DNA from 2 places in the Bacillus sp. GB_SG_008 genome. Region 2 is predicted to be linked to the other one. Evidence: predicted binding sites of a transcription regulator. Region 2 holds the regulator's gene; the other holds the start of a gene.

Region 1 (9,901 bases), on a different contig from region 2:
GACTTGGAGTGCGGATTTTAATGATAAATGATTCACTTTTGCTAAACTGGCGAGAGGTACATTGTAAGTTAAGGCAATTTTATATAAGCTATCGCCAGGCTGTACATAATAAGTATTTCCTTCCGTATTCACGATCAATGCTTGCCCGATGACGAGTGTTTGAGCTGGATTTAGTCCATTATCTTTTACAATTGTTTCTGGTGTGGTTCCGTACTTCTGTGCTAATTTATATACGTTATCACCGCTTTGTACAGTTATAATTTGTAGCATATGCTCACTCCTTTAAGGAAAAAGATCCGCCGCTTCTATTTTATTTTCAGTTTCTCTGTATTATGATTAAAGGTGTAGAAAGAAATGCAAGCGAGAAGGAGACAAAACTATGTTTGTAGCAGAACACGAAATTGACATTCGTTATGCAGAGACGGATCAAATGGGTGTCGTGTACCATGCGAATTATTTAGTATGGCTAGAACTTGGGCGTACGAAATTAATTCAAGATTTAGGATTTTCATATGTTGAAATGGAGAATGATGGGATTGTATCTCCTGTACTTGATTTGCAAATTACATATCGAAAAGCAATGCGTTATGGAGAAAAAGCAATTGTGAAAACGTGGGTGGAGTCTGTGAGTCCACTACGTGTTGTTTACGGCTATGAAATTTATAATGAAAACGGCGAACGTTGTATTACAGCATCTACAACAAATATTTGTGCAAAAAAAGAAGGATTTCGTCCGGTATCCTTTAAAAAATTGTATCCAGAGTGGTATGAAACATACGAGAAGATAAAGAAACAATGAAAAAACGTGGCTTAGGCCACGTTTTTATTTTTCATAATGAAATTGTGGGAAATCATCATCATTACTGAATGTAACAGATAAATCATGTCCGTCAAAGAACCATTCATCATCGCCTTCAATAAAGAAAGTAATACCATCTTCTTGAATTTGTACAGCAGGAGTAGCTGGCTCATCTTTACGAATTCCTAATGAAAGACCTTTTTGAACAGTGCTACATCCACCATATTGTACGAAAAAGCGAATGGCATCGCCTGTTTGTAAACCAAGTTCGTTTTTGTACCAGCTTACTGCTTCTTTTGATACTGAAATGTTCATCTAGTGTTCCTCCAACATAATCACTTTTTCTTTTAGTATAAAAAATAACGCAAAAAGACGCCATTTATATGCTTTGCGTTTTCTTTTTGCGTTATGTGGGTTACAATCTTACTTTTGTTTTTGTTGTTTCTTTGTTAATTTTGCTTTTGGTTCTGTTTTATTTATAATTCGTCCAATATTTGCACGGTGTCGATAAATAACCATACCAGCTAATAAACACATCGCAACAATGAAGATCTTATTCCCGTTTATAATTGCTGCAACAACAGCGGCAACAGCTGTTAACATAGAAGAAAGTGAAACGTATCTCGTCGTAAATAGTAGGGTGAAAAAGATAACAGCTAGTACCACAAAGGTAATTGGCGCGTAGCATAATAGTACGCCAGCAGAAGTAGCAACTGCTTTTCCACCGCGGAACTTTGCGAAGATTGGGTATACATGACCAAGTACTGCAGCTAATCCGAACCATAGAGGATGGATATGTAAACCGAAAATTATCGGTAGAGCTGTAGCCAATGTTCCTTTTAGAATATCAGCAATTGTAACAATGAAACCCGCTTTTTTCCCTAACGTACGAAATGTATTCGTTCCTCCTAAATTTCCGCTGCCATGCTCGCGAATATCGATTCCATAACCAATCTTTCCAACGACAAGCCCAGATGGAATCGAGCCAAGTAAATAGGCAACGATCAATAAAAGATATGTAAGCATAAGTTCAGTCTCCTTTATTCAAATGTGTTGATAAAGGGTAAAAAGAGTTTTTCCCGTATATTGTACCATACATTTGTAAAGAGCACATTTCTTTTTTATAAAGTGAAATTTCTATTAATAGTGGGTTTCTCATTTTTCACTGATAGAAAGCATTCACTAATGAAGCTCTTATTTATTCATAAGTTGAGGGATAAATAAAAAAGGTTCGATGAATGTTTAAAAAATTTTCACAGAATGTTACATTTTTCACATACCCGCCCTTACTATATGTAGTATCATTTGGATAGTGAATTAACAAGATGTTGTTGGGGGTTAAGAAATGAAGCAAGTAATGGAAAAGAACAATGAATATGAAGAGAATCTAAAGGATATTTTTACGAAAATTGTTTATGCAAATGAACAAGATTTAATGCAAGAAAATGCGAATGTTGACGGTCGGTCTCCGATGGGAGTGATGGGGAAATTTGCATCTGAGAGTGCAAAGTATTACGCGGTCGAACAATTACTTTCTGAAGAAGTGAAAAAAGCAATTAATCAAAATATTTTATATCCGCATGATTTAGATTTTTATGCAACAGGTACGACAACTTGTTCGCAAATCCCATTAGCTCAAATGCTTGAAAATGGGTTTCATACAGGGCACGGATATATGCGACAGCCGCAAGATATTAAAAGTGCGTTGGCACTTTCTTCTATTATTTTTCAAGCGAATCAAAATATGCAGCATGGTGGTCAATCATTTGCGCTGTTTGATATAGATTTAGCACCGTATGTGAGAAAAACGTTTGAAAGAAATAAAAAACGTTTAGCTACATATCCATTAACAGTTAAGCAAGTAGAAGAGTTTGCGTGGAAAGAAACAGAAAATGATACGTATCAAGCATGTGAAGCATTTATTCATAATTCGAATAGCATGCATAGCAGGGGCGGTGGACAAGTTCCATTTATTTCAATTAATTACGGAACGGATACATCAAAAGAAGGAAGATTATTAATTAAACAATTGTTACGAGCGACGCAAGCTGGATTAGGAAAAGGAGAAACGCCCATTTTTCCTATCCAAATATTTAAATTAAAAAAAGGTGTGAATTTTGAAGAAAAAGATCCGAACTATGATTTATTTGAACTAGCATTAGAAACAACAGCAAAACGACTGTTTCCCAACTTTTCATTTTTAGATGCCCCATTTAATGCTATACATTATGATGGTCGTCCTGAAAGTGAAGTGTGTTATATGGGATGCCGTACTCGTGTTATGTCCAATATTCATGGGGAAGAAACAGCGATTGGAAGAGGGAATTTATCGTTTACATCTATTAACTTAGTGAAATTAGCGTGTATGAGTGGATCAAAAGAAGCATTTTTTGAAGCTTTAAATTACTATGTTGACCTTGGTATTCGTCAATTATTGGAAAGATTCTCTTATCAATCAACGAAAAAGGCAAGAGATTTCCAATTCTTATATTCACAAGGAGTATGGCGTGGTGGTGAAAAACTTCAGCCTGAGGATTCTGTTGCTGAAATTTTAAAGCAAGGTACATTAAGTATTGGTTTTATTGGTCTTGCAGAATGTTTAGTTGCTTTAACGGGAAAACATCATGGGGAAGATGAAAAATCATGGAAGCTCGGATATGAAATTATTGAATGTATGAGAAAGAAGATGGATCAAGCAACGGAAGAACATCAGTTGAATTTTTCATTAATTGCAACTCCTGCAGAAGGATTATCAGGGAAATTTATTAAGAAAGATCGAGCTGAATTTGGAACAATTACAGGTGTAACAGATCATAACTATTATACAAATTCATTTCATATTCCTGTTTATTATCCTATTCAAGCCATTGATAAAATTCGTTTAGAAGGACCGTTTCACGCGCTTTGTAATGGTGGACATATTACGTATATTGAATTGGACGGAGCGGCTGTTCATAATCAAAAAGCATTACAGCAAATTGTGAAAGCAATGGCACAGTATGGTGTAGGATATGGATCTATTAATCACCCAGTCGATCGCTGTAAATGTTGCGGTTATCACGGGATAATTGGGAATGAATGTCCAAGCTGTGGGAATGAAAATGAACGTGACTTGGAAAGAATTCGCCGCATTACAGGATACCTTGTAGGAGATATGTCAAAGTGGAACAGTGCGAAGCGTAGTGAAGAAGCGGATCGGGTGAAACATAAATGAGAGTAATGAATATCATTCATGATAGTATTGTAGATGGGGAAGGATTGCGGACAGTCGTATTTTTTGCGGGCTGTCCGCATCGTTGTTTTGGCTGCCATAATCCACAGTCTTGGAATATTAATAATGGAACTGAGGTTACAAAAGAGGAAATAATAAAAGAGATTGAAAAAAATCCTCTTACGGATGTAACATTTTCAGGTGGAGATCCATTTTTTCAAGCTGCTGAAGTAAAAGTAATAGCAAAAGCGGTAAAAAAAATGAAAAAAAATTTATGGATTTATACAGGCTATACATTAGAGGAGATACAAAATTCACGAAATAATGATATGATAGAGTTGTTACAGTATGCAGATGTATTAGTAGATGGAAGGTTTGAGCTAGAGAAACGAGATCTTACACTACCGTTTCGCGGAAGTTCAAATCAACGTATTATTCGATTGAAGGAGTAAAAGGACGGGATAGAATTGAATAAAACAGTTTTACTTGTTGAAGATGAAAGAAGATTGCGAGAAATTGTTAGTGATTATTTTCGTAATGAGGGCTTTGAAGTGATTGAAGCTGAAGATGGAAAGCAAGCATTAGAACGTTTTGCTGAGCATACAGTGGATTTAATTATATTAGATATTATGCTACCAGAAATTGACGGCTGGTCTGTATGTAGACGTGTAAGAAAAGAATCAGCGGTACCGATCATTATGTTAACAGCTCGTTCTGATGAGGATGATACTTTACTTGGTTTTGAATTAGGAGCAGACGAATATGTAACAAAACCGTTTAGTCCAAAAATTTTAGTTGCACGTGCCAAAACATTATTAAAACGTGCGGACGGTGCGTTAGGTCAAGCTGAGGAGAATATACTTTCCCTTGCAGGTATCGATGTGAATCGTTTGTCGCGTACTGTAATGGTAGACGATGAAGAGATTACGTTAACGCATAAAGAATTTGAGCTGCTTGTTTATTTAATGGAGAATAAAGGGATTGTATTATCTCGTCAACATTTATTAGATCAGCTTTGGGGATATGATTACTACGGAGATGATCGTACAGTAGACACTCATATTAAGAAACTTCGTAATAAATTAGGAGATAAAGCAACTCATATTGGTACAGTTATTCGTGTAGGATACAAATTTGAAGAGTAAATATTTGCTTCTATTTATACATCTTTATAATTGCATGTACAATTTTTATGTACTTGACAATTATGAAATATAATAGTATTTTTTTGTTTGGATTTCACGATAAGTTCACAGAAAGAACACAAACCGTGATTATACTAAAAATACGATTTAAGCAGAGAGGGGATAAGTAGAATATGGGATACTATGATCAAAAAGAGATGAATGAAGCCTATACAGAAACAGTAAAATCACGCAGCAAAAAAGGATACTTTTTTACAGGAGTTGTCGGTGCTGTTATTGGTGCAGTTACGATTAGTTTTGCAGTACCGTATATGCCTTGGATAAATAACAGCGTGGTTTCACAATCAAAAATAGAGGGAACAGCAGTTCCTGTTTCTAATAAAGCAAAGGGTGAAACAGACCTTGCAGGTATGGTTGAAGGAGCAAAAGATGTAGTTGTAGGTGTAATTAATTTCCAAAAAAATGTAGATCCATTTTCGCCTCAAGCAGGCGGACAAGAAGCTGAAGCAGGTTCAGGATCAGGTGTTATTTATAAAAAAGTTGGAGATAAAGCACTTATTGTAACGAATAACCACGTTGTAGAGGGTGCAAATAAATTAGAAGTGAAGTTAAGTGATGGAACGAAGGTTGACGCAAGGCTAGTAGGAAAAGATCCATGGTTAGATTTAGCTGTCGTTGAGATTGATGGAAAGAATATTAATAAAGTTGCAACTCTTGGAGATTCAGATAAAATTCGTGCGGGAGAACCTGCGATTGCAATTGGTAATCCGCTTGGCTTCGATGGAAGTGTAACAGAAGGTATTATCAGTAGCAAAAATCGTGAAATCCCAGTTGATATTAACGGGGACAACCGTGCTGATTGGCAAGCACAAGTTATTCAAACGGATGCTGCGATTAACCCAGGGAATAGCGGTGGTGCATTATTCAATGAAAATGGTGAAGTAATCGGTATTAACTCTAGTAAAATTGCACAGCAAGAAGTAGAAGGAATTGGCTTTGCGATTCCAATTAATGTAGCAAAACCAGTACTTGACTCTCTTGAAAAATATGGTGAGGTAAAACGACCTGTTATGGGTGTTCAAGTAATGAGTCTTGATGAAATCCCAAGTTATGCATTATTACAATTTAAATTACCAAAAGATGTAACAAATGGAGTTCTGTTAAGACAAGTTGATCCAGCATCACCGGCAGAAAAAGCAGGATTGCAGCAATATGATGTTGTTGTTGGCTTGGATGACCAAAAAATAGATAATGCAGTTGAATTCCGTAAATATTTATACGAGAAGAAAAAAGTTGGCGATAAAATAGAAGTGACAGCATATCGAAATGGTGAGAAAATCAAGAAAACAGTAACATTAGCTGATAAAAGTGGAACGAATTAATAAAGAAAGTCTCTTTCATGTTGAAAGAGACTTTCTTTATCGGCTATACTAAATTAACAGGAGGGATTACATATGACAATTGAAAATCCAACTCGTGCGGAAATTGGAGAGATTTTAAAGAATAGTAAGACTATTGCAGTTGTCGGATTATCTGATAATCCAGATCGTACTTCTTACATGGTGTCAAAAGCGATGCAAGATGCAGGGTACCGTATTATTCCTGTTAATCCAAAGGTTAGTGAAGTATTAGGAGAAAAAGCGGTAAAATCATTGGCTGAAATAAAAGAGCATGTTGATATCGTCAATGTATTCCGTCGTTCTGAGTTTTTAATGGATGTTGCCAAAGAGTTTGCTGAGATTGAAGCGGATATATTTTGGGCACAATTAGGTATACAAGACGAAGAAACGTATCGTTTTTTGAAAGAAAAAGGCTATACTGTCATTATGGATCGTTGCATTAAAGTTGAACATGCAATGACAAGATAAAGTGAAACTTCCATCATTGGGGGCGGTTCGCTTCCCAATGATGGAAAGCTCTCACCAATCGGGCTTTTACGGGGAGTTATTCCCCGCCTATCTTCCTCGCTTCGGGGGATACTGCTCAAGAATAGCGGGATAGATCGTATTTGTGAAGTTTATTGAGCTCCTATTCATTAGGGAGGAGCAGATGGACGAGGTGTTCATCGTGAAGTTTTTTAAAGGTTGTTTTTGGGGATTGTTGCTTGTCACTCCATTTTGGATTATTATCATTTTGTTGATTATAAAATGGTGGAGTATGTAGTTGTTTTTGGAATACATATCCATGTTTCGTTGACAAACGATTACTTTTCTGAAATAGTAGCGTAGAGGAATCCTTGTGACAAGCAAGGATTTTTCTTATGAAAATAGTATATAAAAGAAATAACGTAACTTGCCAAAAGTGAGTAAAAGGCGTTATTCTATAATAGAAAACATATGTTCTGATTTTTTGGGTAGGAAAGGGGCAAGGAGTTTGGCTAAGCGTCAGTTTCAATATGATGAAAATGCAATTCAAGTGCTAGAGGGTCTTGAAGCCGTTCGGAAACGCCCGGGTATGTATATCGGGAGTACGGATAGCCGCGGATTGCATCATTTAGTATATGAGATCGTAGATAACTCCGTTGATGAAGCATTGGCGGGATTTGGCGATGAAATTAAAGTCGTAATACATAAAGATAACAGTATAAGTGTAGTAGATAAAGGGCGCGGTATGCCGATAGGAATGCATAAGCTTGGAAAACCGACACCAGAAGTCATATTAACTGTACTCCATGCTGGTGGTAAATTTGGACAAGGCGGTTATAAAACAAGTGGTGGTTTGCACGGTGTTGGCGCATCAGTTGTAAACGCGTTGTCCGAATGGCTTGTTGTTACAATTAAACGAGATGGTTACGTATATGAACAACGATTTGAAAATGGTGGTGTTCCGGTTACGACACTTGAGAAAATCGGAAAAGCAAAAGATAATGGAACAACGATTCATTTTAAACCGGATCGAACGATTTTTAGCACAACGAACTATAATTATGAAACGTTATGCGAGAGATTACGTGAATCAGCATTTTTATTAAAAGGTATGAAAATTGTACTTCAGGATAAACGTAACGATTTGGAAGATGTTTTTCATTATGAAACGGGGATTGAAGCGTTTGTTTCATATTTAAATGAAGAGAAAGACTCTTTACACCCAGTTGTATATTTTACTGGAGAGCAAAACGGAATTGAAGCAGAATTAGCTTTTCAATTTAATGATGGGTATTCTGAGAACATTCTTTCCTTTGTGAATAATGTACGTACGAAAGATGGCGGTACGCACGAAGCTGGATTTAAAACAGCGATGACACGCGTATTTAACGAATATGCACGTAAAGTTTCTTTGTTAAAAGAGAAAGATAAAAATTTAGAAGGAACGGATATTCGTGAAGGATTAGCTGCAATTGTTTCCATTCGTGTTCCAGAAGAATTGCTTCAATTTGAAGGACAAACGAAAGGAAAGCTTGGAACAAGTGAAGGGCGTTCAGCTGTTGATGCTGTTGTGTCAGAGCATTTAGAGTATTTTTTAGAGGAAAATCCGGATGTGGCAACGCTTCTTGTGAAAAAAGCAATTAAAGCAGCGCAAGCCCGCGAGGCAGCGCGAAAGGCGCGTGAAGAAGCACGCAGCGGCAAAAAGAAAAAACGTTCAGAAGGAACATTGAGCGGAAAGCTGACACCAGCGCAATCACGTAATCCACAAAAGAACGAGCTATATTTAGTAGAGGGTGATTCTGCAGGCGGTTCTGCAAAGCAAGGCCGTGATCGTCGCTTCCAGGCTGTTCTTCCACTGCGTGGTAAAGTTATTAATACAGAAAAGGCAAAGCTTGCTGACATTTTTAAAAATGAAGAAATTAACACGATTATTTATGCGATTGGCGGCGGTGTTGGAGCGGAATTCTCGGTTGAAGATATCAATTATGACAAAATTATTATTATGACGGATGCCGATACAGATGGTGCGCATATTCAAGTACTGCTATTGACATTCTTCTATCGTTATATGAAGCCGCTAATTGAGGCAGGTAAAGTATTTATTGCACTTCCTCCTTTATATAAAGTGAGTAAAGGAAAGGGGAAAAGTGAAGTCATTGAATACGCTTGGTCTGATGAAGAGCTTGATGGTGTCACGAAAAAGGTCGGAAAAGGTTATATTCTACAGCGTTATAAAGGTCTTGGTGAAATGAATGCGGACCAATTATGGGAAACAACGATGAATCCAGAGACGCGCACGTTAATTCGCGTTAAAATTGATGATGCTTCACGAGCAGATCGCCGGGTTGCTACATTGATGGGGGATAAAGTAGAACCGCGCCGTAAATGGATTGAGCGCAATGTTCAATTTGGTATGCAAGAAGAAGGAAATATTTTAGAAAATGAAATGATTATAGCAACGGAGGTGGAATAACATGCAAGCAGAGAAGTTTCATGACCTCCCGCTTGAAGATGTGCTTGGTGACCGCTTTGCACGTTATAGTAAATATATTATTCAAGACCGTGCACTTCCAGATGCACGAGACGGTTTAAAACCAGTACAACGTCGTATTTTATATTCTATGTATGTAGAAGGAAATATAAATGATAAGCCATTTCGTAAGTCTGCCAAAACAGTTGGTAACGTAATTGGTAACTATCATCCGCATGGTGATTCGTCCGTGTATGAAGCGATGGTACGTTTAAGTCAAGATTGGAAAGTACGAAATGTATTAGTTGAAATGCATGGAAATAATGGTAGTGTCGATGGTGATCCGGCAGCGGCGATGCGTTATACAGAGGCTCGTTTATCACCAATTGCTTCTGAGTTATTACGTGACAT
Region 2 (9,901 bases):
AGCAAAAACAATGTTAATTTATGAAAAACAAAAAAATCCTTAGGAACAATGTCCTAAGGATTTTTTATCATTACTTATTTAAAGCAGTTTTAGCAACTGTTGCTAATTCAGCGAAAGCTTTTTCGTCATGAACAGCTAGGTCAGCAAGCATTTTGCGGTTTACTTCGATACCAGCAACTTTAAGACCGTTCATTAAACGGCTGTAAGAAAGACCGTTCATACGAGCAGCTGCGTTAATACGAGTGATCCATAATTTACGGAAGTCACGTTTCTTTTGACGACGGTCACGGAACGCATACATTAAAGATTTCATTACTTGTTGGTTAGCAACTTTGTATAATGTATGTTTAGAACCGTAGTAACCTTTTGCTAATTTAATAATTTTTTTACGACGTTTACGAGTAACCGTACCACCTTTTACTCTTGGCATATTATTTCCCTCCTAGATATCTATCTGAACAAAATATTAATTACATGTTGTCAAGCATTTGACGAATACGTTTGAAGTCACCAGCGCTTACTACACCAGCTTTACGTAATTTACGTTTAGCTTTTGTAGATTTGTTAGCGAATAAGTGGCTTGTGTAAGCGTGAGAACGCTTTAGTTTACCAGATCCTGTTTTTTTGAAACGCTTTGCAGCGCCGCGGTGAGTTTTCTGTTTAGGCATAGTGATTTCCTCCTCTATTTATTACTTATCATTTTTCGGTGCTAAAACTAAGAACATGCTACGTCCTTCCATTTTTGGCTTAGATTCAATTGTACTAACTTCAGCACAAGCTTCAGAGAAGCGATCTAAAACACGTTGACCGATTTCTTTATGAGTAATAGCACGACCTTTAAAGCGAATAGACGCTTTAACTTTGTCGCCTTTCTCCAAGAATTTAATAGCATTACGAAGTTTTGTGTTAAAGTCATGTTCATCAATTGTTGGACTTAAACGTACTTCTTTCATACTAATGATTTTTTGATTTTTGCGCTGCTCTTTTTCTTTCTTTTGTTGCTCAAAGCGGAATTTTCCGTAGTCCATAATACGGCATACTGGTGGTTTCGCATTTGGAGCAACTAATACTAGATCAAGATTTACGTTTGCAGCCATGTCTAATGCTTCTTGACGAGACTTAATTCCAAGTTGATCACCATTTGCACCAACTAAACGTACTTCACGTGCACGAATTTGCTCGTTAATCATCATGTCCTTGCTAATAGTAAGCCACCTCCAAGGTTTTATGGGAATACGTTTTGGGAAGGCAGAACCCAAACAAAAAAGTGCGGGTATATGACACCCACACTTGTAATATCTTAAGTAAGAAATACATTTACCTGGTAACTGCTTTCGCGTCAATCAGGTGAGAAGCGGGTGCTTCTACTTGTTCCACAAATCCGTATTCTATTATCCTTGATGATTCTATCATAGGACGTGATGCGTGTCAAGAAGTTGAGTTTCTTAAGTAGCAACAAAAAATATTGTAACAAACAAAACGAATACATGCAACATTTTTTTATACAAAGCAAACTTTGGTTCTTATTACCAAACAAAACATACAAAAAAGCCGCGGACGAACCGCGGCTTTTTCTTATCGTTTTCCTTCAACTTTAATTAAGTCAACGAAAGCATCTAATGAGATTGTTTCTGATTTTTGTTCACCGTATTTACGTACGTTTACACCAGTTTCAGCAACTTCATTGTCACCTACTACAAGCATATACGGGATTTTTTGCATTTGTGCCTCGCGGATTTTATAACCGATTTTCTCATCACGAGTATCCACTTCAACGCGAATACCAGCACGTTGTAATTCTTCTTGTACTTTCTTCGCATAGTCTAAATGTACTTGCGGAGAAACTGGAATTACTTGTACTTGAACTGGTGCTAACCAAGTTGGGAATGCACCTTTATATTCTTCGATTAAGAAGGCAACAAAGCGTTCCATAGTTGATACAACACCACGGTGAATAACAACTGGTCGATGATGCTTACCATCTTCACCGATGTAAGTTAACTCAAAGCGTTCTGGGAGTAAGAAGTCTAATTGTACAGTTGAAAGTGTTTCGTCTTTTCCAAGCGCAGTACGAACTTGCACGTCAAGTTTCGGACCGTAGAATGCCGCTTCACCTTCAGCTTCATAGTACTCAAGACCCATTTCATCCATAGCTTCTTTTAACATGCCTTGTGCTCTTTCCCACATTTCATCGTCATCATAATACTTTTTAGTATCCTCTGGATCACGATAAGATAAGCGGAATGAATAATTTTCTAAACCAAAGTCTTTGTATACTTCTAAAGTTAAGTTTACAACGCGTTTTAATTCTTCTTTAATTTGGTCTGGACGAACGAAAATGTGCGCATCATTTAAAGTCATCCCACGTACACGTTGTAACCCAGATAATGCACCAGACATTTCATAACGGTGCATTGTTCCAAGCTCTGCAATACGGATCGGTAATTCACGATAGCTGTGGATATCGTTTTTATAAACCATCATATGGTGAGGGCAGTTCATTGGACGAAGTACTAATTCCTCATTATCCATTTCCATTGATGGGAACATGCCATCTCGGTAGTGATTCCAGTGACCAGAAGTTTCATAAAGCTCTCGGCTTCCTAATACTGGAGTATATACGTGGTCATATCCTAAGCTTGCTTCTTTATCAACAATGTAACGCTCGATAATTCGACGGATTGTTGCACCTTTTGGTAACCAAAGTGGTAAACCTTGTCCTACTTTTTGGCTATTTGTAAATAGTTTTAACTCTTTACCTAATTTACGGTGATCACGCTCTTTCGCTTCTTCAAGCATACGTAGATGCTCATCTAATTCCGCTTTTTTCACGAATGCAGTACCGTAAATACGTTGTAGCATTTTATTATCGCTATCTCCACGCCAGTAAGCACCAGCAACGCTTAACAGTTTAAACACTTTAATTTTCCCTGTAGATGGAAGGTGAACTCCGCGGCAAAGATCGAAAAATTCGCCTTGTTCATAAATTGAAATAACCGCATCTTCTGGAAGATCATTAATCAATTCTAATTTTAACTCATCGCCGATTTCTTCATAACGACGAAGTGCTTCAGCACGTGGTACTTCATGACGAACGATTTCTAGGTTCTCGTTCACAATCTTTTGCATTTCTTTTTCAATTTTCGGGAAGTCTTCAACTGTAATTGCTTCTTCCATATCGATATCATAATAGAAACCATTTTCAATAACAGGCCCAATTCCAAGCTTCACATCTTTATATAAACGCTTTAATGCTTGTGCTAAAAGGTGAGCTGTTGAGTGGCGTAAAATGTATAAACCATCTTCAGAATCTAATGTAACGATAGAAATCGCACCATCTTGCTCAATCGGTGTACGTAAGTCTACCATTTCCTCGTTTAATTTCCCTGCAATTGCTTTTTTCTTTAAGCCAGGGCTAATAGAAGCAGCAATATCTTCTGTTGTTATTCCTTTTGGAAATTCCTTCACAGCTCCGTCTGGAAATGTAATTTTTACTACGTCTGCCATCTTTGGTCACTCCTTTTTCATAGTCAAAATAAAAAACACCCATCCCTATAAAAAGGGACGAGTGTTGAATTCGTGGTTCCACCCTTGTTCCAGCTAACGCATTGTTAGCTGCTCAAGTTCATTATAACGGCATTTACCGTCAGCAATTACTAGAATTTCGTTCACTGCTGAAGTTCAGAGGTGGTAAGTAATAATCTCGTATTAAGAAGCTCACAGCCTAAGGCTTCCCTCTCTGAGAATCGTAGACAATTACTCATGTCCTCATCGTAACATTTTAATGTATTTTCATGTATGTACGTAATTATATGCTCAAAAATTTAGAAAATCAAGGGCGTTCCCTTTATTTTTATAATTTTTCACATTCTTTTCAAATTCATGAAGCGCATATAGTTGTACTCTCTCTTGAAACACATTTTGAATTGTCACAATCATATTATGATCTTGCTCTTTCGTATACAGATGAATTGTTTTAGGCGAGATTGAAAGAAGCGGTGCCATAATATTCGGATCAATGTACAAGCCTTTTTGAGAGAGTAATTCTTCTTCTATATACTGAACAAGCTTATCTTGTTTTAAACGAGCTCCCTTTTCATCATAAAAAATAAAACTGTCATCAAACACAAGATGCAAGCATGACAAACGCGATTTTCGGCTGCTCACTTGCTGCCGGAGCGTTTCCACAAACATTTGATACTCTTGTTCTAACTTATATTCATCTATCGCCATCTCTGTAGTGCGATATAAAAATTCATTGTACTTTCTCAAGCGAAAACGAATGTATGCTTCAAACGAAAAAGACATCTTATCATGCATCCACCCCCGCAAGGAAGAAACCACCAATTCTTTTCCTCTTTGTTTAGAAGGTGCATCATTTAGCCCCTTACGTCTCCCATTTAAAATAGAATGAGCCATATGTAAAATTTGATTTCGTTCTTCTCGCTCTTCATAGTAAAACTTCTCTTTTAAAATATCACTTATCCATTCATCTTGTTTTGTATTTATAATATATTGAACAAGTACAGGGATAACCACTCGATCAATGTAGCATGATTCTTGTATTGGTATATGAACAATCACCATTTGTTCGTACAAATAAATGCTTATTTCTGCATATATATCATCTGTCCGTTTTTTCAGCTCTTTATATATAACAATAGCATCATTTTTTTCTTCAAAGCAGATTTCAATCACTTTTGTCCCCCCTTTTATAATTCTTGCTATTTCCATATATATTAGGGGGATGTACAAAAAATGATACAAGCGTAAAGTAATTTATCATTCAAAGTAATGCTTTATTATATTTCCTTCAAAAAAATAAAGAGCAAGCTCGCTGCTTGCTCTTTACGTATGCCGGCGGTTTTTCCCACCAATAGGAATCGGCTTCGCTAAATATTTGATACGCTCCATAATACGGGCCGCTTTCATTTCTTCTTCTTCTCCGCGCTGTGTATATGTTAAATGATGTTCCAACTGTTTAAAATCAAAGTTAGATGTAAAAAACGTCGGTAAGTTCTCCAGCATACGAAATTGTAAAATTGCTCCTAGTACATCATCGCGCACAAAGCTCGACATCGCTTCTGCTCCAATATCATCTAACATTAATACTGATACACGCTTCACTGCATCAATCTTTTCACTAATTGTATTATTTTGCAATGAACTTTTAATTTCACGTAAAAATTCTGGTAAGTACACAATCATCGAACTTATTTTTTTCAGCGCCAGTTCATTGGCAATTGCTCCTAAAAGATAGGTTTTCCCTACACCAAATGGCCCATGAAAGTATATTGCCTGCACTTTTTTTCCAGGCTCATATGCACTTAAAAATTCATTAGCAGCACGAATTGCCTGAAACCTCGGCTCTAAATCTGATGGGTCTAAATTTTCCATAGAAGCTTGCAAAATATCACTTGGCATATACACACTTTGAATTAACTTCTCATGTTTCTTCCTCTCATCATAAGCCACTTTTCTTACGCAACGATCATATTGAATATCAATCATCTTACCTTGAATGATAAGCTTTGGTTCATATCCTTGAATCATATTTTTACATGACTCTAAGTTCGGACAATCCTCACATCTAACACTTTGCCCGATGTACTCATATAACTTCACAAGGCTGCGTTCTACCATGGACGTTGTCACTTCACCCTGATGCTCTTCTATAAACTCTTTTACACGCGGATGCGCCATTACCTCTTGTTTCAATACTTCATATCTATTCTTAAAATTTTCATTTTGCATTAACTTCGCAAATGTATTTTGAATCGGTTCCATTTCTTCACCTCAAAGGGAGCTCTCCTCTATTCTATTCGTTTCGCTTATATTTTTTCAGCTCTTCTTCTAACTTTTTACGCTCTTCTTCTAATGTTTCATGACCTTCACTGCGATTCGATTGTTCGGCCAATTGTTCGCTCTCTTCAGCTTGTTCCTTTAACCAATCTGGTACAAGTTCTTTACGAACTGTTTTCTTCGTCGTCTTTCCTTTTTTCTTTGTTTCTGCCCACTCTTGATATTGACGGTTTTCCTCTTTCGCAAGACCCATGGCTTCTGTTACTGTTGTAATTTTTTTACGCGCCCAGTGTCCAGCGATTTTTTCCACGTACGATTTCGCCAGCTTCATATCAGAACGAAGCATCACATAATAAATAAGCACATTTACAACGCCTGGTGTGAGCTTCTGATTCAACATCACTTCTTCAATAATTTGCAAATCAGCTTTCGTCGGCTCAGCTCCGCCCGAAATTTCTTTTAATAACTCTCTTGGCGAAATTTCTTCTAACTGTTTAATGAGCATTTCTTCTTGTGTTGTCGGTTCTTTCTCTTTCATCGTCCGCGCATGCAATGGCTGCGTTCGTTCACTAAACACAGGGAGTGCTTGCCCATTCTCAAATTGGTACCAATCACGTGCACCTTTTCGCAGTCGTTCCATATCAATTGTGTGATGTTCCGTAACAGCACCAAGAACAATATTTTGCATAGATAGCGGATCAATCCCGTATACGTAAGCTACTGTCATCACACATTCACGCATCTGTTCTGTAATGGCTTTGCGCGGAACGAGCGCTGATAATCCTTCTACAAATAATGAAAAATCAAAGAAATCATTCCAGAGCTTAGGTGCATTACCCTGCGCCCTGCCCGGCATCACAGTTGCATTTGGTATAAGCAATTCGTCCTTGGCATACTCAACTTGTCCTGGATTAAACGAGCCAAACACATCATTAAAGGATCGTGTCATATTTTCATAAGAAACAAAGTCAAATTCTTCTTCTAAAAAATATTGCTTTACTTGATTGTATTTTGCCTTGCTTAAGCGGTTATATAAAAAAATACTTAATACAATATCATCAAAAAATTGCTTCGGCATGAGAGGTGGCTGCAACTCATAAATAAACATGCGAATATCTTTTTCTTTTTTCATATACACATTTAAAAGTCCAATTGCCTCTAGTTTTATACGTTCTTCATAAATATCTGGGAGCTGCATTTGCATCGTTACCATAATAGAATGGTGTGTATTTTCTCTTCCAAATAAACGATCCTGCTCCAATTCTCCCCACAATGTCATATATAAACTAAAAGCTTTACTACCGATTAGCGGTTGATATAGCATCGTAAGCACTTTACGGTCATAATTACTGAGCAGTCCTCTTGCACTTACTTTATAACGGTCAATTGGCAGTAACTCCATCCATGACTGTCTTTCCATTCTTGCAAATCCTTTCTGTTATCCATTCTTATCATAAAGTGAAACTTCCATCAGTGGGGGGGGGTTTTTCATCCCCCACTGATGGTTAGTTGAACCAATCGGGCTTTTACGGACAGTTATCCCCTACCTCTCTTCTTCGCTTTTCTCTGAATCTTGAGGTGGGAGTCTTACTGTACGTTAATGCGGGATAAAGTGAAACTTCCCTTAGTGAAGGGCTCACCGATGGAAAGCTCTCACCAATCGGGTGCATGCCAGCAGTTGTCCTCCACCTTTCTTCTTTGTTTTCTCAGAATTTCGAGGTAGAGATCTTACGGCCCGCAAATAGCGGGATATATGTGATTTATTTTTCCGTTCGTTACTACTTATTAGTGAAAAAAAGAGCTAATAGCTCACGCTTCTAGCTCTTTTATTTTCGTTCTTTTTGGAGTATATCTTTTAATTCTTCAATAAATACGTTCAAATCTTTAAATTGTCGATAAACAGATGCAAAACGTACATATGCAACATCATCAATATCACGAAGCTCTTCCATGACCATTTCACCAATCATATCGCTTTTTACTTCTGACATTCCTAAGTTACGCAATTCACGTTCTACATGTTGCGTGATTTCTTCTAGTTGTTTTAAAGATACAGGTCGTTTTTCACACGCTTTAATTAAACCGCGCAAAATTTTCTCTTTGTTAAACTCTTCTCGCATTCCTTCTTTCTTTACAACAATTAGTGGCGGCTCCTCGACACGTTCAAATGTTGTAAAGCGATTGAGACAACTTTCGCACTCTCTTCTTCTACGAATCGATCGCCCTTCGTCAACTGGACGCGAATCCAATACTCTCGTACCATTGTGAAAACAGGATGGACAACGCAATCCATTCACTCCTTTACAATTTAATTTTATCTTAACAAAACCAAAACATTATAAACAAGAATTATCTCTTCTATATTATAAACCCTTAATCAAATATACTTATGTACGTTATTCTTTTTTATCTTTCTAACAATTAATTTACCCAGACTTCCATCAGTGTGGGTCTTACTGTCCGCAAATAGCAGATAAATTAAAAAGAGGTGTATAATACACCTCTTTACATTTTAAATCACTTATCTTCTTTTTTAAAGAGCTTTTGTCTCTCTTTGTTTAATTTCGAAGCTACCTGTACCACGAGGAAGTTCAATGCTCTCTCTCGTTTTTGCGCTCAAACCTTCAGCGATGTACTCTGCAGCAACATTCGGATCAATGCGATCTCCGCAAGTATATACATCAATACTTGCATAACCATGTTCTGGAAAGCTGTGGATTGTTAAGTGAGATTCAGAAATAATTACAACCCCACTTACACCTTGTGGTGCAAATTTATGGAAAGCAACCTCACGTACTTCAGCGCCTGCTCGAAGTGCTGCATCCACAAATAATTTTTCAATATAAGGCATATCATTAAGTTTGTCGAAATCGCAATCCCAAAGTTCCGCGATTACGTGACGACCCATAGTATCCATAGTATCCATTCTACAGTTCCCCCTTATAAATTTAATCTAACTGTTCGAATTGAAAACTAATTTGCAATTTGGCTTGCTCCACTACCACGGGGGAAAGTTAGTCCAGAGAGGTCCTAACCCTTTAAGTAGTGACTACCACCTCAGCTCTTAAGTTTACGAATGTTAGTATACTTTGTTTATTTTCATTTTGCAACAACAGTTTTTTATTTTTTCGATGACACTTTCTCTTTTACTTTTCTCCGAAAACAAAAGAAAAGATTCCAAATCACAGTAATTATAGCTTTTTTAGGCGATTTACAAAGAAAAAGCATATGTATTCTTTTCCTTTCATAAAAAAAAAGAAAAAGGCTAGCTAACGCTTGCCCTTTTCTCATCTATTAAATATGTTGTACGTTTTCTTGTTTCGCAAATTGATCTACAACAAGCTTTACAAGATCTACAACACGACGAGAATAACCCCATTCGTTATCGTACCAAGCAAGTACTTTCACTTTGCGCTCACCCATTACCATTGTAGATAAACCATCAACGATTGCGGAATGTGTATTTGTATTAAAATCTATAGAAACAAGAGGCTCATCACTAAATGCGACAATTCCTTTTAACGCACCGTTAGCTGCTGTCATGAACGCTTCATTAATTTCTTCCACTGTTACATCACGCTTTACATCCACAACTAAGTCAACAAGAGATACGTTTGGTGTTGGAACGCGAAGTGCCATCCCATGAAGTTTTCCGTTTAGATGTGGAAGAACTTTTGCTAACGCTTTCGCAGCACCTGTCGTTGTTGGAATGATAGATTGACCACATGCACGTGCTCTACGTAAATCTTTATGTGGATTATCAATATTTTTTTGGTCATTTGTATAAGCATGAACTGTCGTCATTAAACCGTTTTCAATTCCAAACTGCTCATCTAACACCTTTACAACAGGTGCTAAACAGTTTGTTGTACAAGACGCATTTGAAATAACGATATGTTTTGTAATATCAAGTTGTTCATCGTTTACACCAACAACAACTGTTACATCTTCATTTTTTCCTGGTGCAGTTAAAATAACATTTTTCGCACCAGCTTCTACGTGAAGACTTGCGCCTTCCTTGGAGTTAAACTTACCCGTTGCTTCAATTACAACGTCTACTCCCATTTCTTTCCAAGGCAATTCTCTTGGATCGCGGTTG

Evidence for each region. Region 2 encodes NrdR, which represses ribonucleotide reductase genes. Its sites were predicted from a motif close to AACACNATATATNGTGTT; they were not measured.
Region 1: ACTDJC_RS14845 (anaerobic ribonucleoside triphosphate reductase) is a predicted target of NrdR. The motif match lies at 2,085-2,102, and genes of this name have one in related genera.

Annotation. Positions count from the first base shown of each region.
Region 1 covers NZ_JBPZSK010000005.1:198,711-208,611, forward strand. Annotated here, with positions in the region: gene ACTDJC_RS14825 (LysM peptidoglycan-binding domain-containing protein) at 1-270, opposite strand, end outside; gene ACTDJC_RS14830 (acyl-CoA thioesterase) at 380-799, shown strand; gene ACTDJC_RS14835 (HesB/YadR/YfhF family protein) at 824-1,114, opposite strand; gene plsY (glycerol-3-phosphate 1-O-acyltransferase PlsY) at 1,223-1,825, opposite strand; gene ACTDJC_RS14845 (anaerobic ribonucleoside triphosphate reductase) at 2,157-4,013, shown strand; gene nrdG (anaerobic ribonucleoside-triphosphate reductase activating protein) at 4,010-4,462, shown strand; gene ACTDJC_RS14855 (response regulator transcription factor) at 4,478-5,155, shown strand; gene ACTDJC_RS14860 (S1C family serine protease) at 5,329-6,537, shown strand; gene ACTDJC_RS14865 (CoA-binding protein) at 6,610-7,023, shown strand; gene parE (DNA topoisomerase IV subunit B) at 7,529-9,493, shown strand; gene parC (DNA topoisomerase IV subunit A) at 9,495-9,901, shown strand, end outside.
Region 2 covers NZ_JBPZSK010000001.1:230,647-240,547, reverse strand. Annotated here, with positions in the region: gene rplT (50S ribosomal protein L20) at 71-430, opposite strand; gene rpmI (50S ribosomal protein L35) at 471-668, opposite strand; gene infC (translation initiation factor IF-3) at 690-1,193, opposite strand; ribosomal protein L20 leader region at 1,256-1,376, opposite strand; gene thrS (threonine--tRNA ligase) at 1,576-3,507, opposite strand; T-box leader at 3,558-3,784, opposite strand; gene ytxC (putative sporulation protein YtxC) at 3,817-4,698, opposite strand; gene dnaI (primosomal protein DnaI) at 4,849-5,787, opposite strand; gene ACTDJC_RS01095 (replication initiation and membrane attachment family protein) at 5,819-7,222, opposite strand; gene nrdR (transcriptional regulator NrdR) at 7,629-8,090, opposite strand; gene speD (adenosylmethionine decarboxylase) at 8,336-8,719, opposite strand; gene ACTDJC_RS01080 (glyceraldehyde-3-phosphate dehydrogenase) at 9,097-9,901, opposite strand, start outside.